3 regions of the Neptuniibacter halophilus genome follow, and region 2 is predicted to be linked to each of the others. Evidence: predicted binding sites of a transcription regulator. Region 2 holds the regulator's gene; each other region holds the start of a gene.
What was found. The regulator FNR, encoded in region 2, switches genes on or off when oxygen is low (the NO sensors DNR and NnrR bind a similar motif). The targets are predictions, from matches to a motif close to TTGATNTANATCAA.

Region 1 (10,802 bases), 1.4 Mb from region 2:
ATGGCTGGACCTGGGATGACCAGCAGATTCGCGAATGCGAGATCAGCAACAGCGTTATCGACTTTATGGTTGATAAGCTACAGAGGCTTTCCAGTCAGGCACTGCGGGTACTTAAGGTCGCCGCCTGTATCGGCAACCCGGTGCCCCTGCATATTCTCTCCCGGGTGTGTCGACTGAATGCGGTTGAGACCGCAGATAACCTCTGGCAGGCCCTGACCGAAGGCCTGCTGCTACCGCTGGGTAACAGTCACCTTTACGACCCGGCTTCTGAGCCGGAAAAAATCCTCTATCGCTTTGTGCATGACCGGGTTCAGCAGGCCGCATACTCACTGATCAGCCCGGATGAACTGGCCCCGCTGCACTATCAGATCGGTCAGGAGCTCAAAGCCAGCCTGCCGATCGCCGAACTGGGCCGCCGCCTGTTTGACGTAACCAATCATCTGAATCAGTCACAATCCCTCATCAGCAGCGATAAAGAGCGCACGGAGCTGGCCCGGCTGAACCTGAAAACAGGCATCCGCGCCAAGGAGTCAGCCGCATTCGAATCTGCGTTTGAGTATTTCACTCAGGGGCTCTCACTGCTGCCCGCCCGAAACGAACCGGGCGCCCTGTTGAGAGACCTGCAGAAACACGCCGCCGAAACCGCCTATATCCGGGCCGATTTTGAATTTCTGGACCGACTGCTGAGCGAAGCAATCCCCAATGCTGAGACCCTGCCCCAGAAGAGCCAGCTAGAGGAGCTGCGAATCCACGCACTGGTGGCGCAAAATCAGTTTTCTGAAGCGCTGCGGGTCGCCATCCGACTGCTGCAACAGTTAAAAACCCCGCTGCCGCTGCTGCCATCGCCAAAGAGTATCGCCCTCAACCGGGTTAAGCTCAGCCTGCTGCTGCAACGCTACTCCGATAAACGCATCCTCAGCCTGCCCATAATTACCGATCCCACCCGGCTCGCCGCCATGTCGTTACTGGCGAATATGTTTGGCGTGGTGAAGTTTTCCAGCTCAGGTCTGCGTCCTCTGGTTATGGCAAAAGAGGTTGAGCTGACGCTGCGCCACGGACTCAGTGACGAGTCTCCCATGGCTTTTGCCGGTTACGCCGGGATACTCTGCGGCAAATATGGCCAGATTCCACAAGGCCTGCGTCTGGGCCATCTGGCAATAGAACTGAGCCAGCAACTGGGCAATCCCCGGGAGCACCAGACCCAATACCTCTACAACGCCTATGTACGGCACTTTAAAGATCCGCTTCGCATCTGCGCTGACAGCCTGTTTGATTACCATATCAAAGCGCTGGAAGGGGGTGATATCGAGTGGAGCGCCTACCTGCTGGCCGCTTACTCCCAGTATGAGTTTGCCCTGAACGGCAATCTGCGCAGTTTTGCCCAGTCGCTGAAACAGTATGTTCTGCAACTGCGTGAATCCGGGCAGCAGCAATCGCTGGATTATACCCTGATGACCCAGCAGACCGTGGATACCCTGACCGGGCCTTCACCAGCCGGGCTGGATGGCGCCTTTTATAACGAAGCACAGATGCTGGAAGAGTACCGCAGCAACAATCACCGAACAGCGATCTGCCTGCATTATCATTACAAGGGCCTGCTCGCGTTTATCTATCAGGATTACACTGAAGCGGAAACCTGTTTTGCTGAAGCCAGCGCCTATGCCCCCTATATCAGCGGCACCTATACCGCTCCGCAGCTGCATTTTTTCGCCACCCTGAACAGTCTGATGCTGCTGGAGCAGACCAGCGTACTGGAGCACCCGGCCACCCTGAAGCGAGCGCGACGCTACCTGAAACAGACCGGGAAACTCTGCCGCTATGCGCCGGAAAATCACCGCCACCACTATCTGCTGGTGAAAGCGATGCTGCTCACCTGTGAAGGCCGTTACAGCAGCGCCATCGATCTGTTTGATCAGGCCAGCAGCCATGCGCAGAAACAGCAGTTTACACTCGATCATGCCATCTGCCTGGAACTCACCGGACACTGCTACCGTCTGTGGCAGAAAGAACCCCTGTTCCAGCATTACCTTAACCAGGCTCATCAGGTTTATGCTGACTGGGGCGCGAAAAGCAAAACCCGACAACTGGAGCAGCGCTTCAGTTTTATCAATCCGGACCCGCTACTGCCGACAGAAACGAATCATAATCTGGCCGAGCGTGACGATCACCTGAGCCACCACAGTTACGATATCGCTTCGGTCATTAAAGCCTCACAGGCGATCTCTGACGAGATTATGCTGGAACCCCTGATCTCCACCCTGCTCAGGCTGGCCATCGTCAATGCCGGGGCACAGCGCGCTGTCCTGCTGATGAACCACGACAGTCTGGTGCTCTCAGCAGAAACCATGATCGATCAGGAGACCCGATTCTTTCAGGAGATGCCGCTGAACCGGGCCGTAGAAATCTTACCCACCAGCATCATCCACTACGTCGCCCGCACCAAGGAAAACGTAGTGCTTGGCAATGCCAGTGCCCATGAGATGTTCCAGCAGGACAGCTATATCCGGGACGTGCGCCCGTTATCATTACTGGCGCTACCGATCCTCTACCACGGCGAACTGACCGCCATCATCTATCTGGAAAACAACCAGAGCAGTGACGTTTTCAATCGTGACCGGCTGGAAACCTTGCAGATACTCGCGTCTCAGGCAGCGATCTCCATCGAAAATGCCAAGCTCTACCAGAGTCTGGAACAATCCGAGCACGACTTTAAATCCCTGTTCCTGAACGCCGTTGAGGGGATCTTCCGAACCACGCCACGAGGGCAGTTTATCTCCGCCAACCCGGCACTGGCGGCCCTGCTCGGTTTCCAGACCATGGATGAGTTCCACAGCAATATCAGCGACATCACCAAACAATGCTTCTTCGATGATGATGAGCGTGATGAATGCCTGCAGAAGCTGGACCGGGAACACAAGGTAGTTAACTTTGAAACCCGCTGGCGCACCAAATCCGGGGAGCCGCTGTTTGTTTCCATCTCCGCCCGCAAGGTGATCGATGCCAACGGACAGATTCAGTACTACGAAGGCTCCCTGACCGATATTGGCGAGCGAAAAGCCAAGGAAGCCGCCGAGCAGGCACGGCACGAAGCTGAGGCCGAAAATGAGGCTAAATCCCTGTTCCTCGCCACCATGAGCCACGAGATCCGCACCCCGATGAACGGCATCCTCGGCATGGCACAACTGATGAAAAAGGGTCAACTCAGTCAGGCGCAGAGCGAACAGGTAGAAACCATCTACAACGCGGGTCAGTCCCTGCTGGCGATCCTGAACAATATTCTCGACTACTCCAAGGTCGAATCAGGCCAGCTTGAACTGGAACAGAAACCGTTCTGGCTGCAACAGGTGCTCGACGAAACCTACAACCTGTTCCTGCCGGTTGCGCAGGAGAAATCCCTGCAGATAGTCCCGGCGATCGATCGCAGCCTGCCTCCCCTGCTGGGCGATAAGCGCCTGCTGAATCAGATCCTGATGAACCTCTGCTCCAACGCTCTGAAGTTCACCCATCAGGGCTATATCCGGATTCAGGCCCGGGGAGAAACGCTTCAGGATAACCGGGTCAAAGTGCATTTCAGCATAGAAGATACCGGCATCGGTATTGCCGATCAGGCCAAAGCAAAAATATTCCAGCACTTCACTCAGGCAGACAGCTCCATTACCCGCCGCTACGGTGGCACCGGGCTGGGTCTGGCGATCACCAAGCAGATTATCGAACAGCAGGGCGGGCGGATCGGCTTTGACAGCGAAGAATCCAGTGGTACCACGTTCTGGTTTGAACTCACCTACCCGATCGCCTCTGAAGCACCGCAGCAACTTCAGGAAGAACAGCCACTTACCGGCCGACAGGCGCTGGATATCCTGCTGGTTGAAGACACCCCGGTGAACCAACAGGTTACACAGGGGCTGCTGCAAAGCGACGGCCACCGGGTCAGCATCGCCGACGACGGCTTTACCGCCCTGTCGATGCATAACGATCATGATTACGACCTGATCCTGATGGATATTCACCTGCCGGATATGGATGGCGTGGAGACAACCCGCCGTATCCGCCAGCACCCGGACCCGGATAAAGCCAGCGTCAAGGTTATCGCCCTGACCGCCTCCGTTACTCCCCATGAGATCGAGAGTTATCTGGCCGCAGGCATGGATGGCGTGCTGGCGAAACCGATCCAGTATCAGGAGTTGCAGGCACTGCTGCTGCGACAACAACCCGGCACTACCATTGAGCAACAGACGGAATCCGGGGGGCTGTTAGATCTGGCGCTGATAAAACAGCACCGGGAGATGCTCGGCGATGAAAGCCTGAGTCACCTGCTACAGCAGTTCCACGATCAGGCAATCAACCTGCTTGATGAACTTGATCAGGCGTTCAGACAGGTACAGCGGGATAAGCTGGTACAGAAGGCCCACACCCTTTCCGGGGCGGCCGCCAACTTCGGCTTCAGCGCACTGCAAAAAGCCAGTAAAACGCTGGAAAATGAAGCCGAAACGGCTGATCCGGAAGCATTGCAAACACAACTGGAAGAACTGCGTTCGATCTACAGACAAAGCTGCGAACAACTGGCCCTGCTCCCATAATGGGTAACCGGGGCCTTCCCTTTCAGAAGGCAATTTTGTTCTATCCTAAGATCTATTTATAACAGGAAAATATAACAGTTTTGAGCAATAATATGCTCAACTACGTATCACTTTAAAGTTAAGATATTAATAAAAACAACAGCCACCCGGTTTCGTCTGGTGATCCCTGAACAGGTTCAAGTTGCCTGCATAAACAACGAGTTATAAAATGCGCAACCGTAAACCAGCGAGTAACCCTGAGTGTAAATTGGAGTCACATGCCCGCTTTCCCCGCCCTTGAAACACTGGTAGAAAATTTTCGTAACCGGCGCCCGATTCGCGCGGGTTCGCTGATCATTACGGTCTACGGTGATGCGATTGCGCCCCGTGGCGGCACCGTCTGGCTGGGCAGCCTGATCAATCTGCTGGAACCACTGGGCCTGAATCAGCGTCTGGTACGCACCTCGGTTTTCCGGCTCGCCAAGGAAAACTGGCTGGTTGCAGAGCAAGTCGGCCGGCGTAGCTATTACAGCCTCACCGGCCCCGGCATCCGACGCTTCCAGAAAGCCTTTGAACGGGTTTACGCCGAACACAATCCGGAATGGGATGGCCGCTGGCTGATGGCGATCCTCAGTCAACTGGAACAGGATGAACGCCAGAAACTGCGTCAGGAGCTGGAATGGCATGGCTTCGGTACGCTGGCACCCACGGTATTGCTGCACCCGCAGATGCAGAAAACCGAACTGCAATCGGTCTTGCAGGAGTTCAACTACCAGAACGATGTGATTATTCTGGAAGATATGGGTGAAGGCTCTCAGGCCACCCGCGCCCTGCGCCTGCAGACCCGCGAATCATGGAACCTGCCAAAGCTGGCTCAGAACTACCAGAGCTTCCTCGACAAGTTCCGCCCCATCTGGAACCACATCAAAGAGAAAGGCACCCCCACACCGGAGCAGTGTTTCCAGATCCGCACCCTGCTGATTCACGAATACCGCCGTATTATTCTGCGTGACCCGGAGTTACCGGATGAACTGCTCCCCGGCGACTGGGCCGGCAGCGCAGCCCGGCAATTGTGCAGCAACATCTACCAGCGCGTCTGGCAAGGGGCCGAAGCCCATATGGATGATGTACTGGAAACCGCTGAAGGGCCGCTGCCACCACCGAACAGCAAATTCTATAACCGCTACGGCGGCCTTAACTGAAAAACGGAGCCACAGGCTCCGTTTTTTTATGCGATCTTCATGCGAATTAATTGGCAATACAGAGGCGCGATGGAATACGCCAGATGGAATAAGTTTGGTGCAATAAGTTTGGTGCAATAAGTTTGGTGCAATACGCTCGGTGCAATACGCTTCGCTATTGCACCCTACGGGCCGGGGCTAACAGCCTGATTGAACGACCTTCACACAGCTAGCTCTTCCCAGCAGCGAAGCGTTCTAGTCCCTAGCCAGCCGAAGGCGTCCTGACAAGCGAAGCGTTCTGATCCCTAGCCAGCCGAAGGGGTCCTGACAAGCAAAGCGGTCTGGCATTTAAGACTGATACTTCGGTTTCACCTGACCTACATCCATCCGCGGGCGATCCGGCTCCACCTCTGTCAGCGGTTCAACCTGTTGCATCGTGCTCTGGCAACGGCGGGTGAGATCCTGATAGGTCGCGGTTCCGGCACTCTTCCAGGCCACTTCTTTGTCGCTGACTTCCCGAATCACTTTCGCCGGCGAGCCCACCACCATACTGCGGGGGTCACACTTAAAAGCCGCTTTTACAAAAGCACAGGCCGCCACAATCGACTCCGCACCTATCTCAGCGCCGTCCATCACCACCGCATTCATACCCACGAGTGCGTTACGGCCGATCCGGCAACCATGGAGCACCGCGCCATGACCAATATGACCATCCTTCTCGACTACCGTATCGGTGCCCGGAAAACCATGCAGCACGCAGGTATCCTGCACATTAGCCCCCTCTTCCAGAATCAGGCGACCAAAATCACCACGTAAAGAAGCGGCCGGGCCCACATAACAACCGGGGCCGATAATCACATCACCAATCAGAATGGCGCTGGGATGCACATAGGCGGTCGGATCGACCACCGGGGTGATGCCATCAATACTGTATACCTGCATGCTCAATACTCCTTTTTATTCTTCTCTGGCAGCCACATGGCGACGGCTCTGTACAACAGCAAAACGTCCGGCGACAAAGGCCGGATCGGTCAGGGAGGCGTTGGCTGCCGGGTTATTGCCGGTGGCATGAAAATCACTGAAGGCCGCCGCCTGATTCACAAACACAGCGCCATCGAGATTACACGAAAGCGCCACACCCTGCTCAACCGCCACGGCTTCCGCCTGATCAAGCAGCGCCTCATCGGTTGAATACACACCGAGCGTGATGGCCCCTTTACTCGCCACCGTTTCGGCAATCAGCGCCAGCCCCTCCTGACTGTCCTCAACCGCAACCAGGAAGGAAACAGGCCCGAACTGCTCCTGCTGCCAGACCGGATCATGCCCCTCCACCGACAGTATCAGTGGCGTGCGATACAGCGCGCCCTCATAACCGGGAATCCCGTGAGCCTCAGATGCCAACAGCACCTTACCCAGAGCGCTGGCCTGCTGCAGACGCTGTATAGTCGCCGGGTTAGGGATCGCCCCCAGTACCCCCGCCGCACGTTCCGGATCGGAAAGGAATTTACGCACCGTGTTACAGAGGTATTCACAAACCTGTTCATAGCTGAGGGTACCCTCATCAGTCGACACACCGGATCGCGGAATCAGTATTGCCTGCGGCGTGGTACACATCTGGCCGGAATAAAGGCTGACAGAAAATGCCAGATTCTGCGCCGTGCGCTTCATACTGGCAACACTGTCGATCAGCACCGTATTCACCCCGGCCTGCTCTTTATACAGACGCGCCTGTGTTGCGTGTTCGCTGAGCCAGTCACCAAACGCATTTCCGCCGGTGTAATCGATCAGCTTAACATCCGGGTGAGTCGCCAGAGTCTGCGCGATCCCCACTTCAGCGCCCTCAGCCGCCATCGTCACCAGACGCGGATCAAATCCCGCCTCGGCAAGCACCTGCTGACAGACCTGAACGGTAATCGCCACCGGCAGTACCGCCTGAGCATGAGGTTTGATAATCACAGGATTGCCGGTCACCAGACTGGCAAAGACGCCCGGATATGTGTTCCAGGTAGGGAAGGTCGAACAGGCCACCACCAGCGCGACACCGCGCGGCACAATATGGTAGCGCTTATCCATGACCAGCGGGTCATGCTTACCCTGAGGTTTGTGCCAGTGCGAAGTCGCAGGAACCACAGACATGGCCTGCCAGGCCGCCGCGACCGCTTCCAGCCCCCGATCCTGTGCGTGGGGGCCACCCGCCTGAAACGCCATGGCAAAACCCTGCCCGGTGGTATGCATCGTCGCATGGCCTATCTCGAAACTGCGCTTATTCAGACGCTCCAGAATTTCAAGACAAACGGCGGCCCGCTGCTGCGGACCGGCATCACGCCAGGCAGGCATCCCCTGCTTCGCTACATCCACCAGATCTTCAGCGGCATACAGGTCATAACTGATACCCAGCGACCCTGTGTAGGGTGATACCTCAACGCCATCTACCCCCTGCGGCGCAGGCCCCAGCAGCGAGAAATGGCTGCCGGGTAGCGCCTGATAGGCCGCTTCGCCCTCCTCTCTGGCACTGGCACCATAAAGCTTGCCACTGGGGATTTCCGGATAAGGCGTCCAGTGCCCGCGCGCCTGAAGAGCGGCACAAGCCTGTTGAAGAAGGGGCTGATGTTTCTGCCAGAGCTGATCCACGACTACCATCGGTCTACCTGCATTTGTAATAAATCATTACATTGTGATTCAAAAAACCACAAAAAAATTAATTTTGCGTATCTCAATACTGATCAAACTATAACCGAGGATATTGACCAGCATCAAGGAAAAAATTATTTATCATTATTTTTCAATAAGTTACAAAAAATTACTACCGCCCGAGTCGACACATCTAAAGCGATAATTCTGGTCTATAATTCGACTAATTGATCAAACAACATCCAGACCAGCGGTTTCATTTCAGGCTCGGAATAACAGAATAATTTCAATATATTTCAACACCTTAATACATATATCAGCAGGATATGGAGCAAATGCAGAAGTGACACAAAAAAAGCAGCATAAGTTTGACAAAGTGCATCACTTTGCATTTTACTATCCATATATTGACCGGTATCAATGTTTGCAGTGACTTTTCGAACCACTCAAAAGCACAGTCAAACCAGGCCAAAACAGAGTACTCCGCGCTAAGAGAAGGTACTCGTTAACATATTAAGCAAATGACAGGATAATGCATGAGTACTCTGACTACCCTTAAGGTCAGCGAGCCAGCCAATGGCGTACTGACTATCACCCTGCACCGCCCTGAAGCCCTTAATGCCCTGAATACCAAACTGCTGGAAGAGCTGGCTGACCTGCTGCAGGAGACTCAGGCAAACCCTGAAGTCGGCGCAGTGGTCATCACCGGCTCCGGCAAAGCCTTTGCTGCCGGCGCCGATGTCCGGGAGATGGCAACACTCGATGCCGTAGGCGTCCTGCGCGACCCCCGTGTTGATCACTGGAAACGCATCACCGCGTTCAAAAAACCTCTGATCGCCGCCGTAAACGGTTTCTGTCTGGGTGGCGGCTGCGAGCTGGCCATGCACGCCGATATCATCATTGCCGGTGAAGAGGCTAAATTCGGCCAGCCGGAGATCAAACTCGGCATCATGCCGGGCGCTGGCGGTACTCAGCGTCTGCTGCGCGCTGTTGGCAAGTCCATGGCGATGCAGATGGTCCTGACCGGCGAGCCGATCTCTGCACAACAGGCGATGGGCTTTGGCCTGATCTCTGAAATCACGATTCCTGAAGCAACCGTTGAGCGCGCCCAGAAGGTCGCCCGACAGATTGCCCGCCATGCCCCCATCGCGGTGGAGATGGCAAAAGATTCCGTTCTAAAAGCATTCGATACTGATCTGGCATCCGGCCTGCTCTATGAGCGCAAGGCGTTCACTCTGCTGGCGGCCACTGAAGACCGCAATGAAGGTATCAACGCTTTTATCGAAAAACGTAAACCCGCTTTCAAAGGATGCTAAGCATGAATTTCGAAACTGTCAGCCTGTCAATTGAAGATGGGGTAGCACTGCTGGCCCTGAATCGTCCGGATCGTCTGAACAGCTTTAACGCTGATATGCACGAAGAGGTACGTCAGGCGATTAAAGCGATCAAGAAAGATGAAAGCGTACGCTGTCTGGTACTTACCGGTAATGGCCGCGGTTTTTGTGCCGGCCAGGACCTGAGCGACCGTAATGTCGCAGCCGATGCTGAGATGCCCGATCTGGGCCTCTCCGTTGAGAAGAACTACAACCCGCTGGTACGTACCCTGCGTGATCTGCCGATGCCGGTTATCTGCGCGGTTAATGGCGTAGCCGCCGGTGCCGGTGCCAATCTGGCGCTGGTCTGCGACATTGTGGTTGCCGCACGCTCCGCCAGCTTTATTCAGGGCTTCAGCAAGATCGGTCTGGTACCTGATTCCGGCGGCACCTGGACCCTGCCACGTCTGGTGGGTACTGCCCGTGCCAAAGCGCTGATGCTGCTGAGCGAGAAAGTTTCCGCCGAGCAGGCTGAAGCCTGGGGCATGATCTGGAAGTGCGTTGACGACGAAGCGCTGATGGATGAAGTCATGGGCATGGCGAAGAAGCTCGCCAAGCAGCCAACCAAAGGTTTCGATCTGACACTGCGTGCCGTGAACGCTGCCAATACCAATACGCTGGATGAGCAACTGGATCTGGAACGCGACCTGCAGCGTCTGGCCGGTCGTACTGACGACTACCGTGAAGGTGTAGCTGCCTTTATGGAAAAACGTGCCCCTGAATTTAAAGGTAAGTGAGCGCCCTATGACTAATACTGTTTCACCTCTGGACAAAAGCGCTCAGGTTGCGGTGATCGGTGCCGGCACCATGGGTGCAGGTATCGCTCAGGTTGCTGCGGCCTATGGCCACCCGGTTATTCTGTTCGATATGAACCCGGAAGCGATTGAACGCGGCATCAACCAGATTAAATCCGGTCTGGAACGTCAGGTTTCCCGTGGCAAGATGACTCAGGAAGCGCTGGACGCCCTGCTGGCGAATATCACGCCGGCCTCCGAAATCGCTGCGCTGGCCGATGCCAGTCTGGTCATCGAAGCGATCATCGAAGATCTGAAAATCAAGCG
Region 2 (10,802 bases):
ACAGACGGACGGTAGCTTGATATGGCACTGGTTAACGGCATTCACTTTCGCAATTTACGCGGTGATCTGTTTGGTGGGGTGACGGCGGCTGTGGTTGCCCTGCCTCTGGCTCTGGCGTTTGGGGTTTCTTCAGGGGCCGGACCGATCGCCGGCATCTACGGTGCTATTTTCGTCGGATTTTTTGCTGCCCTGTTTGGTGGCACACCCACACAGGTGTCCGGGCCCACCGGCCCCATGACGGTGGTGATGGCGGCGGTCTTTACTCAATTCAGTGCCATCGATCCGGTTCAGGGGCCAATGCTGGCGTTTACCGTTGTCCTGATGGGCGGCTTTCTGCAGATGCTGTTCGGCCTGTTCCGTCTGGGTAACTATATTACGCTGATGCCTTTTCCGGTGATCTCCGGTTTTATGACCGGCATTGGCCTGATTATTATTGCGTTGCAACTGGCACCTTTGCTGGGGCATGAGTCTATGCCTTCGGTGCTCGCCTCGATTCAGGCACTACCCCATAATCTCGCCACATTTGAGCCGACCGCGCTGGGTCTGGCACTGCTGACCCTGCTGATTGTTTTTTTCTGTCCTAAAGCGCTGGCCCGGATGATACCGGCGCCCCTGATTGCGCTGGTGGTGGGGACTCTGGGTTACCTGTGGCTCTTTCCACAGGCGCCGATAGCGATCATCGGGGAGATCCCGTCTGGTTTACCTCAGTGGCACTGGCCGCAGATTGAGCCTGATCTGCTGCAGGAGGTGATACTGGCGGCCGTGATGCTGGCGGCACTCGGTTCGATCGATTCCCTGCTGACGTCACTGGTAGCCGATAACCTGAGTAAGACTCAGCATGACTCTGACCGTGAACTGATCGGTCAGGGAATAGGCAATATGCTGGCCGGCCTGTTTGGTGGTCTGCCGGGCGCCGGGGCGACCATGCGCACGGTGGTGAATATCCGTGCTGGCGGTCAGACTCCGATCTCAGGCGCAACCCATGCGTTGATTTTACTGCTGATTGTACTGGGCGCAGGCCCACTGGCGGAGCACATTCCCCATGCGGTGCTGGCCGGGATTCTGATCAAGGTGGGGATCGATATTATCGACTGGGATTTTCTGCGCCGGTTGCACCGGGCTCCACCGGTGGTGGTGGTACTGATGTTGCTGGTGCTGGGGCTCACCGTCTTTGTCGATCTGGTGACTGCGGTGCTGGTGGGGGTGTTTCTGGCGAACGTTATTACCATCAAGCGGCTCTCGGATATTCAACTGGATTCGATTCGGGTCATCTCCGGCGCTGAGGCTGAAACGGCCGGAATACTGAGTGCCCGCGAGCAGGAGATTATGCGTCAGGGGGGCGGCCGGTTACTGCTCTATCATATCGACGGCCCGGTCAGTTACGCGGCGGTTAAAGGGATGACCAAAAAGCTGGCTGACAGCCAGCCTTACGAAGTTCTTTTGTTCGACATGACGGCTGTGCCGATGGTGGATGTCTCTACCACCATGGCGATTGAAAGCATGATCGTTGATGCCCGGCAGGCTCAGCGAGAGGTGTACTTTATTGGTATGAGTCCTTCTGTCCGGCATGTATTTGAGCGGATGCAGGTACTGGCCCGTCTGCCTGAGAGCGTTTTGTTTGAGGAACGGCTCGAGGCGCTCGAAGACGCCTACCAGCGAATCTCATGATCTTTATAAGTGGTCAGATGGCGCACTGAGTCAAGCTGTTCACGCAGACGCTGCAGATTACCGGCACTGCCCCGGCCGGTGATGCTCAGGAGTTCGCTCCAGTGACGCCCTTCGACTTCGATTTCGCAGTTGCTGAGCATCTGTTCAATATCACCGACCAGTGAGTGGGGCAGAGTCAGGGAGAAGGGGAAGGTCACCACTTTTTCCTGACATTCGAGCCGTTGCAGTGCTTCCTGAACCGCCTGACTGTATGCCCGGACCAGACCGCCCGCACCCAGTTTAATCCCGCCAAAGTAGCGGGTAACAACGACCGCAATTTCACACAGTTCGCTGTGGCTTAACACGTTCAGCATCGGCTTGCCGGCAGTACCTTTCGGTTCGCCATCATCATGGCTGCCCCAGCAGTTCAGATCCTCGCGGTCTCCGGCTATCTGAGCCCAGCAGTTGTGGTTCGCTTTGGCATGTTCCGCACTGATGCGGAGCCGGAATGACTGTGCTTCCCCGGGGGTTCTGCAGTGTGCAACGTGGGTGATAAAGCGGCTGTGGCGAACCTCGGTTTCATGCTGAAAGTAGGGCTGTGCCGGAAAATATTGGGTCATTACTCACTGCCTGAGGCGAGGAAAATAGTTCCCAGCCAGTCAGTGCCCGGCGGGGCGTTTTCGAAGGCCTCAATCAGGCCCTGTCGGATTTGTGCCTCAGTATACCCGCTCTGCAACAGCCTTTGCATATCCTCCTGTTGCAGCAGCAGCTCCAGATTGATCCGCTGGCGTTTGTAAAACAGGTGCAGGCGATAGGTTAAAGGCTCCTGCAGCAGGGATTGCAGATACTGATCCAGTACGGGTTCGATCTGCTCTCGTGTTGGCAGCAGGGTGCTGTTACCGGTCAGGGGCGGTGTATCTGCATCATCATAGGTGTCGATGTGATAGATGATATGACCGATCTGATCGAACTCACGGAGCCGGCGACAGGCCTGCTCACCAATAAAGTGCCCCTCTGAGGCGCTGAGCTGGGGGGCAACCTGAATATGCATTTCCAGCAGTTTCTGATTGCCCATGGTCCGGGTTTTAAAGTCGTGAACCGCACGCACGCCGTGGATCTGGAGTAACTGCTGCCGGTAAGCCTGAACCTGCTCTTCAGGTAAGGCGGTATCGACTAATTGACGCAGGCTGTTCCAGGTCAGATCCCAGCCGATCTTGGCGACCAGCAGGGCCACCGCAATCGCTGCTACCGCATCGAGCCAGAGCAGGCCAGCCATTGCGCCGGCAACACCAAAGAACACAACGATGGAGGAGAGGGCATCGCTGCGACTGTGCCAGGCGTTGGCGATCAGCAGGTCAGAACCGATCTCCCGACCGATCCGCAGGGTAAAACGGTAGATCCACTCTTTTCCGAGAATCGATACGCCTGCCGCCAGCAGGGCTGGCCATTCAGGCATCTGAAAATGGGTTTGAGTCAGCAGGTTATACAGGCTGTGATAAGCGATGGCTCCGGCGATGGCAACCAGCAGACTGCCAAGCAGGGCGGTACCGAGTGTCTCAAAATGACCGTGCCCCCAGGGGTGGTTCTGATCAGGGCCTTTGCCGGAGATCCGCAGAATCAATACCACCATAAAATCGGTGACCAGATCGGAAAGGGAGTGAATACCATCGGCAATCAGGGCGCTGGAATGAGCGATGATGCCGATACCTATCTTCAGCAAGCCAAGAAACAGGTCCAGTGCGGCACCGATCCAGGTGACCCGGGTGGCGGCTTTATTCTGGGCGTGATCTCGATTCATAGGGCTGTTCTGATGCTGGTTATCTTTGCTCATAGCCTAGCAGTTTGTCACAGCAGATACTTGTTACCGGTAAGGTTTTATTGCTGTTTTCCTGCTCGGTCAGAAACAGTGCCGGGTGCTGTCTGATGGTGGGGCCTGTGTTGTATGGAGTGGCGTTTGAGGTGGAATTGATTATTCAGGGCTTTGTTTGAATATTATGCTTCAGGCACGGTAAAACGGTTACCTGCTGTAACTTGATGTTTCATTCATAAAATAGTTTTGCACCGGGCACCCGATTGGTGCGAAGTCGTCATTTTTAGGGCATGCTAAAAATCGCCGAATGGCGTGTTGACAAATATAACCTGTTGAAAATATTAATCATTTCAATTGCTGTATGTTTTTTGAACAGTTCGAGAGTGTGCCAGAGATCATGGGCTTCAGATGACGTTTTGAAGTCTTAATTAACAGTGTTATCCACAGCTAATGTGGGTAGGGTCGGGAAAACCCGATAATCACAGGGGTTGAACCCGACTGTGTTAATTGGTTACTTTTCCCCAGACCAAAAAGTCAGGTTCCCTGAGCTGCGATAATAAGGAGATAAGATGGGTAGTGGTGCTGTGACCCAGTGGGTTTTGCCACTGGCACTTTTCACAATCATGCTGGGGGTAGGGATGACCCTGAAGCTTTCTGAATTCAGGTTGCTCCTGCGTCAGCCAGGTGTTGTTATGGCTGCACTGCTTGTGCAGTTACTGTTGTTGCCTTGTCTTGGTTTTGCTGTGGTGAATCTGCTCCAGCTACCTGCCGCGCTGGCTGTGGGAATTATGATTCTGACCTTTGCCCCCGGGGGGGCCAGTTCGAATATGATTACCCTTCTGGCGCGGGGGGATACGGCCCTCTCTGTCTGCCTGACAGCCCTCTCAGGCCTGATAACTCCTTTCACTATGCCTCTGCTTACCGGTATGGCTCTGGCGTACTGGATGGGCCAGGAGGCGGCGCTGGACTTCCCTGTGGCTGAGGCGATGCTGAAGCTGTTTCTGATTGCGCTGTTACCCGCGCTGCTCGGCACACTGATTAATGCGCGCTGGCCCGGTTTCTGTCGCAAAGCAGAACGCCCGGTAAAGGTTTTATCCTGCCTGTTTCTGCTGTTGGTCGTCATAGGTATCGTACGGGCCAACTGGGATCAACTGCCTGACTTTATCTCGGTTCTGGGGCCGGCGGTGTTGTTGCTGGTGACTCTGGCGATGAGCGCGGGGTATCTGCTGGCACGGAAGATGCGCCTCAGCTCGGCACAGGCAGTGACTTTAGCGGTTGAAGTGGGTATTCAGAACGCGGCGACAGCGCTGCTGGTGACCGGTGGTATCCTGCACAATGCTGAGATGTCGGCCAGCGCGCTGATCTATGGGCTGCTGATGAACCTGCCGGCATTTATGCTGATTGCCTCTCGCAACCTGCCACAAAAGCAACGTCTGCCGGGCGGGGCCTGAGGGTTCAGTTATTGTGTTGAGCCCGGTGTTTCAGTCTATGCCCAGCGTCTTGTGGGTTTGCAGGCTGAGCTTCCAGCGCGGATCACGGAGGCAGTAGCTGATCACTTCCCGGGTGTAGATCGCCCGGGCAGGGCCATCCAGCGGCTGCAGATAAAAGTGTTCAAACGCCAGGTTGATAAACTGCTCCGGTTTCGCCAGTGGCTGAGGGTAGACCAGTTTCAGTTCATTACCTTGCTGAATAATCACCTCAGCATCGGCTTTCGGGCTGACACAGATCCAGTCGATAGATTCAGGCAGGGGCTTGGTGCCATTGGTTTCGATAGCCACCTCGAACCCCTGTTCGTGGCAGCAGTCGACCAGTGTCTGGTCGAGTTGCAGCGCCGGTTCGCCACCAGTAAAGATGATGTAGGGGCGGCTGCCGCTGTTGTCCGGCCAGAATGTTTTCAGGTAACTGCAGAGTTGCTCTGCCGTGCTGAACTTGCCACCGTTTTGCCCATCGGTGCCGACAAAGTCGGTATCACAGAAATCACAGACCGCGTCGGCCCGATCCTGTTCCCGCCCTGACCAGAGGTTGCAGCCGCTGAAACGACAAAAAATTGATGCACGTCCAGCTTGCGCACCTTCACCCTGGAGGCTGTAGAAAATCTCTTTTACGGAATACATCAGACTGTGATAGAAAGGGCCTTTGTTGATAAGGCGCTAAGTCTACACTTGCGGTTTTGGACTGCAAGTTAATTCGATTCATCAAGTTTCAGCTAAAGGGTTATACGTGGAACTACAACAGATTGATAAGCTAATTTACAAGCAGAAGCAGCGTAAGGTCGGAATTATTGGCTGCCTGATTTTTGCCGCCCTGGGTCTGAGTATCAGTGCTGCACTGCGCCACTATTATGGCAATCCGGAAGGGGAGAATATGGCGGTCAATCTGGCCGGGGTTTTGACCGGACTGCTGATTACCATCGCGATTTTTTCTCAGTTGGTGAAGAAGCCTTATTTTGATGAACTGCGCTACGGCTGGAACCTTAAACGGCAGGCGCTGAAAATCCAGAATCACCGTCATCGCTGGGAAAAGCTGCTTGAGGAAGGGAACGACACAGCCGCGATTGTACTGGCTTTCTATTATCAGGCGACCCTGCAACTGCAGAGTCTGGATGGCAATGAATTCGGCTACAACGAGAGTAAAGAGCGTGAGGCTCAGTTCCTGAGTCAGTGCGAAACGCTGGGGCTGAAAGCGGATGCTGATCAGTTCAGCATTGATATGTTATTGCTGGTGAAATAGCTAAGGTAGGAAATTGATCGCCTGCATCCCTGTGGATCTGGCTGAACAGATTAGATTGACTACACTTATGCTTCCTGAAAAGGACTTGTGGCTCTTACATGAAGTAGAGGGAATTCAATTATGAAGGCATTTTTGGTAGCTGTATCGCTCATTCTAGTCAGTAATCTGGCCGTTGCTCATGGAGGAGGTTGTCGAAAAAGCTCACCACCAGGTCAGTGCTGTCATATGGACAACAGTACCGGGATAGTTCATTGCCATTAAAGCTTTTGGCAATTTAAGAGAAAATAGCCGGCATTTGCCGGCTATTTCGTATTACGGTCGCTGTGCCTCGCCACCGAAGGCGGCGAGCAGGGCCGGGTAGAGACGGGCAAGTTCGAGCCCCATCTGCACCATATCTGCGTCAAACTGCGCGATCTCGTCTTCTGCGGCTTCGTCATTCATCTTCTCCTGTAGCTGCTCGCTCAGCTTCAGGCGTTTGATGGACAAGTCATCCTGCAGGACAAACTTAAGCTGTTCATCCCATTCCAGCGCCAGTTTGACGACCCGCTTGCCAGCCTCGAGATGGGCGATGAACTCTTCGTCTTCCAACTGCTGCCCTTTAATCCGGATAACACCGCCTTCCAGTACATCGTCACGCAGCTCGCACTCATCCAGTACATCGATCCCTTCCGGCAGGGTTTCATGTTTCTCCAGCCAGTGTGACATGACCGCAGAGGGTGACTGGTTTACGTCGGGCAGGGCGATGGGCAGGCTGCCCAGTGTGCCACGCAGATGGCTGAGCAGTTCTTCTGCGCGTTTATGACTGCTGGCGTCCACCGCAATCCAGCCCTGTTGTGGCGCGATCAGCGCACAGGTCTGCTGGAATTTACTGAATGCCCGTGGCAACAGGTCGAGGACGATCTCATCTTTCAGTTGGTCGCGCTCTTTTTTGTATACTTTACGGGCCTGTTCCTGCTCGATCAGGCCGACCTTTTCCGACAGCATCTCTTTGATAACGGTACCGGGAAGGATCTTCTCCTCTTTACGCGCCGCCAGCATCACCATGCCATGGACCTCGTGGGCCAGCACGTCATCTAACTGACTGCAGGGCGATACCCAACCATAGCGGCTCAGCTCCTGACTGCGACAGGGGGTAAAAGCCTGCTCTTTCAGTTTCTCCTGCAACTGTTCCTGGCTGTAGTCAAAGGATTCATTGAGACGATAGAAGATGACATTCTTAAACCACATAAGCGCTCCGGTTAGGCAAAAAGGCAGTGCATGGTAGCAAGAATTTACGGCTATGGAAGAGGTGGTGCAAAAAAAGCCGGAATGGGGCGGGCGGGGATATTGCGATGCCGGGGTGATGCCGGCATCGCAAACAGGATCAGAGGCCTTCGTAGGCCAGCAGGGTGTGTACGGGAATACCGGAATCCTGAATTTTGCTGGAGCCCTGCAAGTCTGGCAGGTCGATCAGCGCGGCTGCTTCGTATACTTCCGCGCCCAGCTCTTTGATCAGGCCGCAGGCAGCGAGGATGGTTCCGCCGGTGGCGATCAGGTCATCAAATACCAGTACGCGGTCACCCGGACCCACGGAATCTATCTGCATTTCAACGGCCGCAGTGCCGTATTCCAGCTTGTATTCCTGATGGATAGTTTTGCCCGGAAGTTTGCCTTTTTTACGTACCAGAACCAGTGGGATATTCAGGTGGTAGGCCATGATGGAACTGATCAGGAAGCCGCGTGCGTCGATACTGGCAATATGTGTAATCTCGGTATCGATATAACGCTGAATAAAGGCGTCAGAGATCATGCGCAGTGCTTTCGGGTCCTTGAACAGCGGTGTGATATCTCGGAATTGAACGCCCGGTTCCGGCCAGTCAGAAATCGTGCGGATAACTGACTTCACATAACACTCGTCATAAGACATGAAAAACTCCTCGATGGTACGCCTTGACTTGGCTCAATGATTTAAAAGGGGGAAGACGATTTAATGTAGCGGTTGGGTTACACATTGAGATGGCTACTTAATCGTGAAACTGGCAGGCACCGGCTAATCTGATTAGCGGTGCCTTTTTATTTATCGACCTGTCTCAGGAACAGTTGCTTTTTCCACAGGCAGCCGTGATTGCAGGTTCGCTGGTATCGCTGAGCGGGTTTTCTCCGGAGAGAATGTACAGTTTTTCCAGATCCTCGATGTGAACCTCTTTACCCTCAACCTGCAGCAGGTTGGATTTCTGAAAACGGGTGAAGATACGGCTGACAGTTTCTACCGCCAGCCCAAGATAATTGCCGATCTCGTTACGGGACATAGAAAGACGGAAACTGGTCTCAGAATAGCCACGCAGTTTGAAGCGCTGTGACAGCTTAATCAGGAACGTTGCAACCCGCTCCTCCGCGTTTTTCTTCGATAGCAGCAGCATCATCTGCTGCTCTTCACGAATCTCTTTACTCATGGTGCGCAGCAACTGGCGGCGAAGTTCAGGTAACTGACCAGACAGCTCATCGAGGCGTTCAAACGGAATTTCGCAGACCGTGGTGGTTTCCAGAATCTTGGCGGAAACCGGGTATTCGTTGTTATCGAAACCACTCATGCCGACCAGCTCGCCGGGGAAATAAAAACCGGTGATCTGCTCTTCGCCTTCGTTGGTGATGGTGTAGGTTTTCACCGTGCCGGCACGGATGGCATAGACACTATCGAAGACGCCACCCTGATGGAACAGGTGTTCGCCTTTCTTCAGTGGGCGGCTTTTTTCAATAATATCATCCAGCCGTTCCATCTCTGTCATATCCAGTGACACCGGAAGACACAGTGAACTTAAGCTACATGTATTACAGCTGACCTGTTGCAGACTTCGCAACTTTCCTTCGGTTGCCTTGTTGTCACCCATGATTTAATCCTGTAATGGTTCGATAAAACGGCTGCTTAAGGATTATGTAATATTTCACCGCATTCTAAAAGTTAAATAATCCGCGAGAAGCGCTGCGAACTCTGGTCTTTCGGTATATAGGCGTCAAATGCCATGCAGATCCGACGGATCAGCAGGCGTCCCGAAGGGGAGACCTGAATGCTGTTTTCGTCCATTTTTACCAGACCATCTTCAGCAAATGCTGCCAGTTCCTGTCGGGCATCAGCAAAGTAGCTGTCGAAGTCGATACCAAACAGGGATTCGACAGGGGCTTTGTCCAGCTCGAAATGACAGATTAACTGGGTGATCACATGACGCCGGATAATATCGTCCCGGGTCAGTTTTACACCGCGCTTGATAGCGTGTTGATTGGTTTCAACCGCTGCACTGTAAGCGCTCATCTCATGCTCGTTCTGATAGTAGACCGAGCCGATCTGGCTGATGGCTGAAACACCCATCGCCACAAGATCACACTCTGCATGGGTGGTGTAACCCTGAAAGTTCCGGTGCAGGTTGCCGGTGCGCTGTGCAACGGCCAGCTCATCGTCAGGCTTGGCAAAATGATCCATGCCGATGTAAACGTAGCCCGCCTGCAGCAGTTTATTGATGGTGGATTCAAGGATAGCCAGCTTGGTTTCCGGGCTAGGCAGGGTATCTTCCTGAATGTGACGCTGTGGGCGGAAACGGTCCGGCAGATGGGCGTAGTTAAATACCGAGAGTCGATCAGGATTCATCTCGATGACCTTATCCAGCGTGGCGTTAAAGCCTTCGAGGGTCTGATAAGGCAGGCCGTAGATCAGGTCCAGGTTCAGCGAGCGGAAGCCCAGACGGCGGGCTTCTTCAAGAATCGCAGCGGTCTGTTCAACCGATTGTACGCGGTTAACGGCTTCCTGCACTTTAGGGTCAATATCCTGCAGGCCCAGACTGATCCGGTTAAATCCGATATCGCGCAGCACCTGAATGGTTTCCAGTGAGGCTTCACGCGGGTCGATCTCGATGGAGTAGTCGCCGCTGTCATCATCCAGCAGGTTAAAGTGTTTACGCATCTGCCCCATCAGCTCGATCATCTGTTCGTGGCTGATAAAGGTCGGCGTGCCGCCACCCCAGTGCAACTGGGTAACCGGGCGGTTGTGACTGTACCAGCCCGCCAGTTTTTCCATCTCACGATAAACGGTATCCAGATAAGGCTGGGCTTTTTTCCGGTTGCGGGTGATAACTTTGTTGCAGGCGCAGTAATAGCAAACGTGTTCGCAGAACGGGATGTGCACGTAAAGTGAAAGCGGTGCAGTCAGATCGGCGCTGGTCTGTCCGGTTTCCACCAGATCTGCCGGGGACAGTTGAGGGTCGAACTGTACTGCGGTCGGGTATGAGGTATAACGCGGGCCTGACAGGTCGTAACGTTTGATCAGGTCCAGATCCCATTTAATCAGTGTATTTTCCACTTAGTATTCCTCATATGTGCGATCCCGCAGTAGCGGGTTAGTCAGGCTGCCAGCCCCTGCCATGGGATGGTGTATAACCCCATGAGGATAATCAGGCTGCCTGAAATATGTTTTGTCATGCGCTTTTGCAGCAGTTGCTTCATCTGCGCGGCCAGCATCCCGGTAAGCAGCATCGCCGGCAGGGTGCCGAGGCCAAATGCAGCCATCAGGGCGGCGCTCTTGCTCCAGTCCGAAGCCGCAGATGCCCAGATCAGGGTGCTGTAAACCAGTCCACAGGGAAGCCAGCCC
Region 3 (10,802 bases), 550 kb from region 2:
CATGTGGATTTTATTGCTATTCTCCGGCCAACCCAGTCAGTCAGCCTGTATCAACAGATTGTCGGCCGGGGTTTGCGGCTGGCTGAAGGTAAAGAGAATTGTCTGGTGATTGATTACGCCGGCAACCAGTTTAATCTGCACCATCCCGAAGTGGGTGAGAAACGTCCGGCCAAAGATACCAAACCGGTACAGGTGTTCTGCCCCGCTTGTGGATTCGCCAATGTGTTCTGGGGACGCAGCGATGATCAGGGCAACGTGCTCGAGCACTTCGGCCGCCGTTGTCAGGGTCTGCTGGACTCAGAGACAGCTAACATCAAGCCGATGCAGTGCGACTACCGGTTCCGCTTTAAGGAGTGCCCCCATTGCAATGCAGAAAATGATATCGCCGCGCGCAACTGTCACCAGTGCAGCGAGGCAATCATTGACCCGGATGATCAGCTCAGAGATGCACTTAAGCTGAAGGATGCCATGGTCATGCGTTGCGCCGGGATCAGTCTTGAAAATCAGGGCAGCAAACTGATTGTCAATTATCACGGTGAAGATGGAGAAGAGCTCAGGGAGCAATTTGATTTTTCCAAACAGGCTCAGCGTCGCCTTTTCAACCGCCTGTTCGCCAGACGGTTTGCACAGGGGCGCGCTCCACAGACATTCAACACAGCAGAAGAGGCCGTGTCATTTGCGGCCTTCCTGACCGCTCCGGACTTTGTGATTGCCCGCCAGAAAAATCGCTTCTGGCGGGTGCAGACCCGGCTGTTTGATTATCAGGGGCGCTACCGTAAAGCCAATCAGCTATAACCCGCAGCGCTATCTACTGATCTGACCAGACCGCCAGCTCATTGCCGCAAGGATCCTTAAAGTGAAATCGGCGACCGCCGGGAAATTCGAACAGCGGCCGGCAGATGCGGCCTCCGGCAGCCTCGATCTGGGCCTGTGTGGTCGCCAGATCATCGCTGTAGATCACCACCAGCGCCGCCCCCTGCTCACTGCTTGAGGTCTGTTCAGACTGATAGAAACCACCGAGCAGTCCGGCACTGCTGAACGCTGAGTAACCCTCACCGTATTCCGTAAACTTCCAGCCAAATACGCTGCTGTAAAAGCGCTTAGTGGCGCTCAGATCGGCAGCGGGTAATTCCACGTAATCGATTTTATGGTGCTGTGTCATCGGATCCCTCCTCGACTCCCAACTGGATTAATCATCAATATTGACTAGGCTTTGACTATACATTTAACCAGAAATCCCGCGCTTTAAACCAGCAATGGGAGACCGGATGTATTACAGAATAGTCATCGCCACACTATTTTCCCTGCTTACTTTCAGCTCTGCGAGTGCAGAAGCGCTGAAGATCGGCAAAGTCTGCCCGGTACTTTACCAGCAGGAACCGATCGGAATCCTGATTTTCTCCCGGGAGTGGTATCACAGCAGCCGCTCTGATGCGCGCTACATCCCCGGCGATAATGCCACCGGTATCGGCATCGAGATCCACCTCCAGAACAGTTACAGCGGTCAGGTCGAGGGACTGAATCTGGCGGATTGTGATCGCTACCGTATTCTTCAGATTCGTAAAACCAGCGCTCGCCTGATGCCCGGAGAAAGCCGGGTTCAGGTGGATGTACCCGACAACTTCAGTAATCCGTTTTACGATAACGCGCCGCTCGAACACGGCTACGGCTGGCACAATACGCCGACCGATGACACAGACAAACCCTGGCAGGGGCAGCCTTTACGCCGCTCCGATGTGTCAATCTACGACACCCCTTACGTCTCCGATGCCTACGGGGTAGAAGGAAAAGATATTCAGGTCAGCTTTGAAACCTGTGCAGTATGTGAGCGGGACAGAGGCTATGACAGCGTACTGGCCTGCGGAAGCTGGGGTTATCAGCGTGAATATATGGGTGGTCAGACAGGCTGGGCAGAACCTGAGTTCAGCGGCGTTGAATGTGCAGGCAAGCCCAGCACAACCTTCTGGCAAACCCTGCAACAATCCAGCCGGGTCGATTACAGCTACTGGATAAACTGGCGCTGAAAGCCCGGACTGCACCTACCAGTCCTTTCACCTCGGCAGGCGGCTCTGCGCATAAATCCCCCAAAACGGTTGTTTTTCCAGCCTGAACATCGGTTTTTTTGTGAATGAAACTGCCAGTCTGAGGGCTGTCTGCACCCTTGATGATCTTATTGACGTCGCAGCGGGATATTGCAGTTACCTGCAAACATTAAGATGTATTTTGAATATACCTTATTTGACACGGGTCAACACGGCTCCCCCCCACATGAGGCTAAGATAGCCTTCCTCATTTTGTACGGAGTGGCTGCTATGCCGATGATTGAACCCCAGACCGTCCCCCGGGTTAAGGTCGATTTTATGAATGATGATCACCATGAAGCCGTAGATCTGCTGAACCAGATCGAAGCGGCCCTCAGTGATGCGGATCAGGAGAAAATCAGCCATACGCTCGATAAGTTCCTCCAGCACAATCAGGATCACTTCGCCCGTGAAGAGGAACAGATGCGTGCAGTGGGTTTCCCGCCTTATGCATGCCATAAAGGGGAACATGAACGGGTAATTGAAGAACTCTCCGGGGTTATTCTGCGCTGGCATGAACTCGCTGATGCTGAAGCGCTTCAGCACTATCTGCAGGACACCCTCGTCCCCTGGTTTATCAATCACGTCAGCACCATGGACAGCGTTACTGCACATTATATCGATAGCCAGCGCGCATAAGTGGCGGGATCGACAGGTGCCCCCGCCCCTGTCGACCGGTTTTTACTAAGTAAAAAAACTCAATAAGATAACGGTATAATTAAATCTATCCGTACAAGTTCAGGCTTATGCCGTTTCCGCTTTTTTGCTATGCTGGGCACCGCTTAAGTACCTAAGGTCCGGCGCCCGCGCTACGACCATGACAACGGATAAGATAATGAGCAAATACTGGAGTGACGCAATTAAGCGCCTTACCCCCTATGTCCCCGGCGAGCAGCCAAAACAGGCGGGTATCACCAAACTCAATACCAATGAAAACCCCTACCCGCCTTCGCCCAAAGCCGCAGCGGTTATTCGGGAGTTCGACACCGACCGTCTGCGTCTCTACTCCGATCCGGACTGCACCCGGCTGAAAGACGCCATTGCCAGCCATTTTGCGGTTGAGCGCGGTCAGGTTTTTGTAGGTAATGGTTCTGATGAGGTGCTGGCACATACCTTTGCAGCGTTCTTCCAGCAACCTCAGCCGCTGCTGATGCCAGAGTTCACCTACAGCTTTTATCCGGTGTACTGCAATCTCTATGATGTGGAGTTCCGGCAGATCCCATTGCGGGATGAATTTACGCTGGAGTTGAGTGATTATGACCAGCCTAACGGCGGTATTATTTTTGCCAACCCCAACGCGCCCACCAGTCGGGCGATTGAACTGGGTGAGATCGAAACCCTGCTGCAGCGTAATACCGAGTCCGTTGTGGTCGTCGATGAAGCATACGTCGACTTCGGTGCTAGCTCTGCTGTTGAACTGACCCGTCAATACGACAACCTGCTGGTTATTCAGACCTTCTCTAAATCACGCTCACTGGCCGGTATGCGGGTGGGTTTTGCCATCGGGCACGAAACCCTGATCGAGGGTCTGGAACGGGTTAAAAACAGTTTTAACTCCTATCCGCTGGATATGCTGGCAATCGAGTCCGCCGTGGCAGCGATTGAAGATCAGGAGTACTTCGAGGAGAGCTGCAATAAGATTATTGCCAGCCGTGAATGGACCTGCGACCGTCTGGCAGAACTGGGCTTTGTCAGCCTGCCTTCAAAAACCAACTTCCTGTTCAGCCGCCACCGTTTTATCGAAGCCGCTGAGCTGATGGGTTTTCTGCGCAGCAAGAACGTGCTGGTTCGCCATTTCAGTAAACCAGGCATCGATAACTACCTGCGTATCAGTATCGGTACCGATGCAGAGATGCAACTACTGGTCGATACCCTGTCACAGCATCCGGACATTTTCTCTATGGATCCCCGTTAAACCGGGGATTCACGAAAATACTGCCCCGGAGGCCTGCCCAGAGCCTTACGAAACATGGCGACAAATGCACTGGGGCTGCGATAACCCAGTTCCAGTGCAATATCCGTTACCGCCTGCCCTTTACCCAGCCGATCAACCGCCTCCTGCAAGAGCAACTGACGTCGCCATTGCTGAAAACTCATTCCGGTCTCCTTAGTAAATAAACGACTGATAGTCCGCGCACTGGCGCCACTGCGTCCGGCCCAGTAATCCAGCCCCAGCTCCGCATTGGGTGCTGCAATCATCGCCTGCATCACCCGCTGCAAACGCCGGTCAGATGCTCCCGGCAGATGCAGCAGAGAGGGTTTCAGTGCCTGCAGTTCATCCAGAATCACGGCACAGATCCGCCGCGCAGGGCTATCAGCAGCGTAGTCCTCCCCAAAGTCCGCCACCCGCAGTATCAATTCCCGTAACAGGGGTGACACTTCAACCACACTGCACTGCGATGACAGCGCCTGCTGATAGGCCGGATCAATAAACAGATGACGCAGCTCAGCACTGACATCTGCCGTGGTGCGGTGTTCAATCCCTCCCGGTATCCATACCGCCTGACTCGGCGGCACCACCCAGACACCGGCATTGGTATAGACCCGGATAATGCCTTCAGCCGCATAGGCAAGCTGCGCCCGCGGATGGGCGTGTGGATCCATGTCCACATTCGCCGCCAGACGACCCCGTAAACCGATGATGGGCCGGTCCGGATCGATTCGCTGGCCTATCTGTGAAGGCAGACGCTTTGATGCATGACTGGGTGACACAAGCCTGTCCTATATTCGATACTTTTTGTCTTTTTATCGACTATATATAGTTCCGTTTCTTGGCACAATGATCCGGTACTGACCCAAGAGAGTGATCACCATGTCCCTTAGCCGCTCCCATCTGTTTGCCCTGCTGAGCCTTGTCTTGATGCTGCTGGGTATTTTCTTCAGCCCTCTGACCGGTTCGCTGACTCTGCAGCAACAACTCTCAGCCGCGCTTATCCTCGGTGCCATCATTCTCTTTGCCACCAGCGCCCTGCCGGAACATCTGACCGCGCTGATCTTTATGGCTCTGGCCATGCTCACAGCAGCAGCGCCTGCCAATGTCGTGTTTTCCGGGTTTGCCTCTACTGCCTGCTGGTTGATTTTTGCCGGTTTAATTATTGGAATCGCCATCAATGAAACCGGGCTGGCAAAACGGATTGCTGCCGGATTTTCCAGCCATCTCGACAGTAGTTACCTGAAACTGATTGGCGGCATCGTGCTGATGACGACCCTGCTCGGCTTCCTGATGCCCTCCTCCATGGGCCGGGCGGTGCTGTGTATTCCGATTGCGATGGCCATTGCTCAGCGTTGCGGGTTTGCAGCGGGCAGTAATGGGTATATTGGCGTCGCTCTGGCGGCTATTTTCGGCTGCCATATCCCTACTTTTGCAATTCTCCCGGCTAACGTCCCGAATATGGTGATGATCGGCGCGGCCGAGACCATCCACCAGTGGACTCCGCTTTACGGTGAATACCTGCTGCTGCATTTCCCGGTGCTGGGCCTGCTCAAAGGCATCCTGATTGTTGCGGCCATTCTCTGGCTCTACCCGGATCATCCCAGACGCAATGACGACACCAGCGCAGCGCAAACCCTGTCAGCACCGGAGTGGCGGCTGCTGGTACTGCTGACCATCACACTGCTTTTCTGGCTGAGTGATTCACTGCACCATATCTCCGCTGCCTGGATCGGGCTGGCAACCGCCTGTATTCTGTTAATGCCGGGGATCGGTCTGGTCAGTCAGCAGAGCTTCAACAACCAGTTTAATATCAGCTCACTGATCTTTGTGGCCGGTATTCTCGGCCTTGGCACCCTGTTCAACCATAGCGGACTCGGCGATCTGGTCGGTAGTCAGCTTAATCAATGGCTGCCCCTGTCACCTGAAAACAGTCTGCTGAGCTTCTTCTCGCTCTCGCTGACGGCCTTTGTTACCAGTATTTTCACCACGTTGGCCGGCGTACCGGCCGTGCTGACGCCTTTTGCCGAACAGTTCAGCCAGAACAGCGGTTTTAGTTTGCAGGCAGTACTGATGACACAGGTACTGGGCTTCTCGACCATCGTTCTGCCGTTTCAGTCGGCGCCGCTGATTGTCGGTATGTCGCTGGCAAAAGTGCCCCTGCGTCACGCCCTGCGACTTTGTCTGGCGATGACCCCGGTTACCCTGCTGATACTGTTTCCGCTGGACTATCTGTGGTGGCAGCTTCTGGGCTGGCTGTAAGGGTTCCTGCGCGCCATTATGATTACGGCACGTATGAAGATTAATCAACTTCGGCAGAAGATTCGCGCACTATACTGTAGGCAGTTGTTCAGGAGTCCCCCATGCCGATTAATCCAACAGGTGTAAGCAGCAGCCAATCCTATTCTCTGTTTAATCAGGTGCGAAACCGCATCGAAGAGAATGAGAAACAGCTCATCTCAGGGCAGCGCATCAACAATGCGGCTGTGGATCCGGCCGGACTACAGGTTCTGATCAATCTGCAGAGCGATATCCTCAGCAACAGCAGTGCAATCCGCAATAGCATGGACGGCATCTCTGCCCTGCAGATTGCCGATGGCGGGGTTAATCAGGTTAATGACTCCCTGCAGAGGATACGGGAGCTGTCGGTGCAGGCTCAGAATGGCATTCTCAACGACAGCGACCGCGCAGCTTTGCAGAAAGAAGCCGATGCCCTCCTCTCCGGCATCAGCGACACCCTTTCCCAGAGCCAGTTCAATAACCAGTCATTACTCAGTGAAGAGGGATCCGTGCGTCTGCAGACCGGGTCTTCCGCCGACGATGGTCAGGATATACAGCGGTTTAATGTTGCCGGCGAGCTGGGCGATCTGGGTTTGTTAAGTCTGAATATCAGTGACCCCGGTGCACTGGATATTATCGACCAGAGCCAGAGCTACCTCAGTACCGTCAGTGGTGAGATCGGCGCCAGCCAGAGCCGGCTTGAATCCGGTATCAACCGTCTCACCGAATCCAATCTAAGTCAGGCTGAATCCGCCTCCCGGATTGGTGATACGGATTATGCCAAAGCGCTGTCTGAGCGCTCCGCAGCCCAGATACAGGAGCAGGCCGGCATTGCCGTTCAGGCTCAGGCCAATGCCAACCGGGGGCTGGTACTTTCCCTGCTGGGGAGTTAAATTCACACTTCCTGTTCTTATGTAACGTTCAATGCTGACCGGATACTGATCATGAGCGTAGAAAGTGCGATCTCATTTTTCATTGCTATTTTTATCTTTGGCATCACGCCCGGTCCCGGGGTGTTCGCGATCCTCGCCCGTGCCCTGATGCAAGGTGCAGGTTCCTGCCTGTTTCTGGCGCTGGGTATGACAATCAGCGATATTCTCTACCTGATTGCGGCCTGCTATGGTCTGGCAGTAATCGCCAGCAACTGGAGTGAACTGTTTACCCTGATCCGGGTGGTCGGTGCTATCTATCTGGTCTATCTGGGCTGGAAGATGTGGACAGCCCCACTGGATCTTGAAAGTGCAGAACAGCACCAGCAGGGCCGTCGTGGCGCACTGCTGGGATTTCTTCAGGGTTTTCTGATCTCAGCTTCCAACCCGAAAGTCATTCTGTTCTATATCGCTTTCCTGCCCACTTTTATGGATCTGAGCGTACTGGACAACAGCGATATCGGGCTGGCCGCCCTGCTCACTCTGATCGGCCTGATGCTGGGTCTGATGATGATCGCCCTGTTTGCCAGCAAAGCCCGTAACTGGTTCAAATCAGAACGGGCCATGCAACGTCTCAACCGCAGCGCGGGCTCAATTATGGCCGCGGCAGGGGCTTATCTTATTTCGCGTCATTAACCGCAGTTTTGAAATCATCCAGGCAGTTTTCCAGATAACCGACTAACTGCCGGGGAGACATTTCAACCCCGGCGCTGGCCTGCTGCTCGATGAAGTGTGCCAGTGCCCAGAGTCGCTCGCCGCCAAGGATACGGGCGCTGCCTTTGATCGAATGAGCTACCCGGCCCGCCGCAACCAGATCCTGCCGGATCAGCGCCTGACTCAACTCGTTTATCTCCTGCGGCGCGTTATTCCAGAACACCCGATAGATGTTTTCAAGATTATCGCCCTGTCCCTTAAGCGGCTCTACCCACTCAGGTCGGTAGGCGGCGTAATTCAGGACTTTGTGCAGTTCGGTTGGTGCATCTAAAGGGCTCTGCACCGGCGTAGGATCAGGTTCAGGCCGGGCCGGTGCCGGTTGCGAGACCTGAGCCGGTGCCGGTGTCAGCCAGCGGGATAACACATCTCGCAATGCCTCAGGCTCGATCGGTTTAGGCAGGAACTCCTCCATTCCGGCCTCCCGGCAGGCTTGCCGGTCAGACTCCATGGCATTGGCGGTCATCGCTACAATCGGTGCATGGGGGTTCAGCACCGAGGTGTTGACGTCATGGATATTTCGCACCGCTTCAAACCCATCCATAACGGGCATCTGGCAATCCATCATCACCATATCGTAGAAATTCGTTTTAAGTTTACTGAGCGCCAGTGCGCCATTTTCGACACACTCCACATCCAGCCCGAACTGTGTCAGCAAACCGCGGATAACGATCTGATTGACCCGGTTATCTTCCGCCACCAGCACCCGCCCCATAAACTGCTGCGTCGGGTTATCCGGCTGAGGTGCCTGCCTGATAACCTCCTCATCCGTAGTATGCAGAGGCAGTGCAATCCAGAAGGCCGAGCCCTTTCCCGGGGCACTGTGCACTCCCATCTCACCCCGCATCAGTTCACAAAGATGCTTACTGATACTTAAACCCAAACCGCTGCCACCATATTCGCGGCTGGCAGAGGAATCTGCCTGTTCAAACCGCTTAAACAGCCGTTGCTGCTGCTCCACGGTTAAGCCAATGCCGGTGTCGGTGACAGTCAGCTTCAGCAGCTCCAGCCCTTCTTTTGGGTGGCGACTGGTATCACTGATTTCGACGCTGCCGGTTTCCGTAAATTTAATCGCATTACTGACCAGATTACTCAGAATCTGGCGGATCCTGTGGGGGTCACCACGCAACATGTGATCTCGGGTGCTGACCCGGTTAATCAGCCTGATGCCTTTCTCTGCTGCCAGTTGGCTGAAACAGTCCACCACATCGTCCAGCAACTGATTCAGGTCGAACGGAATCGATTCAATCGCCAGTTTGCCTGATTCCACCTTCGACAGATCCAGCACATCATTGATGATTCGCAGCAGGGCTTCACCACTGCGTTTAATCGAGTGGGTATACTGCGTTTGCTGTTCCGATAAAGGGGTCGTCAGCAGCAGATTGGTTAACCCCATCACACCGTTCAGCGGGGTGCGGATCTCATGACTGACATTTGCAAGAAAGATCGATTTGAATTCATCAGCCTGCGCCAGTTGAACCACCTTTTTGCGCAGTTCCAGCCGGGCAACCACCTCCCGACTGAGCACCTGCAAAGCCCGGCGCTGAAAATCATCGAGCTGTTTTGGCTGGTCGCTGATGGCACATAGGGTTCCCAGTGACTCTCCATCGGGAGTGATCAGAGGGGCACCGGCATAGAAACGAATGTTCGGCTCGCCCTGTACCAGCGGGTTGTCTGTAAAACGTGGGTCACTGCTGGCGTCTTCGACTTCAAACAGCCCATCCTGAAGAATCGCGTGGGCACAAAAAGCCCAGTCCCGGGGTGTTTCACGGCAACTGTCTAAACCGATATGCGCCTTGAACCACTGCCTTTCTGCATCAATCAGGCTGACCAGTGCAATGGGAGCTTCACAGATTTCTGATGCAAGCCGTGCGAGGTCATTAAACTCCTGTTCCTCAGGAGTATCCAGAATATGATAACTCTGCAAGGCAGCCAGTCGCTGCTGTTCTGTAGCTGGTTTTTGCGCTGGAATCATGGTTCCGTCCCTATTAAGCGTTCAAAAACAGAGGCTCGCCAAACTGCGGCTTTATGACCGAAATACCCTGTATGCATGCGGACCCGGGCCCGGCTGAGGTAACTCAGTTAAGCATAGATGAGGCTTGTGCGGTTGGAAACTGGAGGCAGGTAAGCCCCGCAGAGAGTCGCCCGGAGTGATTCGGCGACAACACCAGCCAGCAAATCGACCACCGGCTGGGGTTTGGCAGGCTCAGGCCTGATTCAGATACTGCGCATGGAAACGCAGATGATCTTCGATGAAGCTGGCGATAAAGTAATAACTGTGATCATAGCCATCGTGCTGACGCATCTGCAGCGGATAATCACGACTTTCTGCCGCAGCTACCAGTGTTTCAGGACGCAACTGCTCTTCAAGGAACTGATCCGCATTGCCCTGATCGACCAGCATCGGCAGTTGATCCTGGCTCTCACGCAGCAGATAACAGGCATCATACGCCTGCCAGAGACGCTTATCGGCCCCCAGATAGGCCGTGAACGCTTTCTGCCCCCACGGACATTGCATCGGATTACAGATCGGACTGAACGCAGAAACCGAGCAGTAAGCTGCCGGGTTCTTCAGTGCAATCGTAATCGCACCGTGACCGCCCATGGAGTGTCCGGAGATGGCACGCTTATCCGTCACCGGAAACAACTCCTCCACCAGCGCAGGTAACTCCCGGGTGATGTAATCATACATCTGATAGTGCTCTGACCAGGGTTGCTCTGTGGCATTGAGATAGAACCCTGCCCCCAGACCCAGGTCATACGCACCGTCTGCATCGTCGGCGACGGTTTCGCCACGTGGACTGGTGTCGGGTGCAACTACGGCGATACCGAGCTCGGCCGCAATGCGCTGCGCCCCGGCTTTCTGCATAA

Region 1: paaF (2,3-dehydroadipyl-CoA hydratase PaaF) is a predicted target of FNR. The motif match lies at 8,776-8,789, and genes of this name have one in related genera.
Region 3: QUD59_RS16500 (bacteriohemerythrin) is a predicted target of FNR. The motif match lies at 2,239-2,252, and genes of this name have one in related genera.

The regions. Positions count from the first base shown of each region.
Region 1 is NZ_AP027292.1:395,371-406,172, forward strand. Features, by position in the region: gene QUD59_RS01895 (AAA family ATPase) at 1-4,577, shown strand, start outside; gene paaX (phenylacetic acid degradation operon negative regulatory protein PaaX) at 4,835-5,758, shown strand; gene paaY (phenylacetic acid degradation protein PaaY) at 6,086-6,679, opposite strand; gene paaN (phenylacetic acid degradation protein PaaN) at 6,695-8,377, opposite strand; gene paaF (2,3-dehydroadipyl-CoA hydratase PaaF) at 8,905-9,684, shown strand; gene paaG (2-(1,2-epoxy-1,2-dihydrophenyl)acetyl-CoA isomerase PaaG) at 9,687-10,478, shown strand; gene paaH (3-hydroxyacyl-CoA dehydrogenase PaaH) at 10,486-10,802, shown strand, end outside.
Region 2 is NZ_AP027292.1:2,958,374-2,969,175, forward strand. Features, by position in the region: gene QUD59_RS13795 (SulP family inorganic anion transporter) at 22-1,668, shown strand; gene QUD59_RS13800 (YigZ family protein) at 1,650-2,267, opposite strand; gene QUD59_RS13805 (cation diffusion facilitator family transporter) at 2,267-3,445, opposite strand; gene QUD59_RS13810 (bile acid:sodium symporter family protein) at 4,027-4,908, shown strand; gene queE (7-carboxy-7-deazaguanine synthase) at 4,939-5,571, opposite strand; gene QUD59_RS13820 (DUF3087 family protein) at 5,678-6,187, shown strand; gene rdgC (recombination-associated protein RdgC) at 6,500-7,414, opposite strand; gene QUD59_RS13830 (adenine phosphoribosyltransferase) at 7,551-8,093, opposite strand; gene fnr (fumarate/nitrate reduction transcriptional regulator Fnr) at 8,257-9,054, opposite strand; gene hemN (oxygen-independent coproporphyrinogen III oxidase) at 9,126-10,514, opposite strand; gene QUD59_RS13845 (sulfite exporter TauE/SafE family protein) at 10,556-10,802, opposite strand, start outside.
Region 3 is NZ_AP027292.1:3,510,407-3,521,208, reverse strand. Features, by position in the region: gene radD (DNA repair helicase RadD) at 1-795, shown strand, start outside; gene QUD59_RS16510 (VOC family protein) at 809-1,162, opposite strand; gene QUD59_RS16505 (hypothetical protein) at 1,269-2,024, shown strand; gene QUD59_RS16500 (bacteriohemerythrin) at 2,313-2,720, shown strand; gene hisC (histidinol-phosphate transaminase) at 2,917-3,996, shown strand; gene QUD59_RS16490 (AraC family transcriptional regulator) at 3,993-4,793, opposite strand; gene QUD59_RS16485 (SLC13 family permease) at 4,894-6,273, shown strand; gene QUD59_RS16480 (flagellin) at 6,375-7,184, shown strand; gene QUD59_RS16475 (LysE family translocator) at 7,236-7,856, shown strand; gene QUD59_RS16470 (ATP-binding protein) at 7,840-9,906, opposite strand; gene fghA (S-formylglutathione hydrolase) at 10,138-10,802, opposite strand, start outside.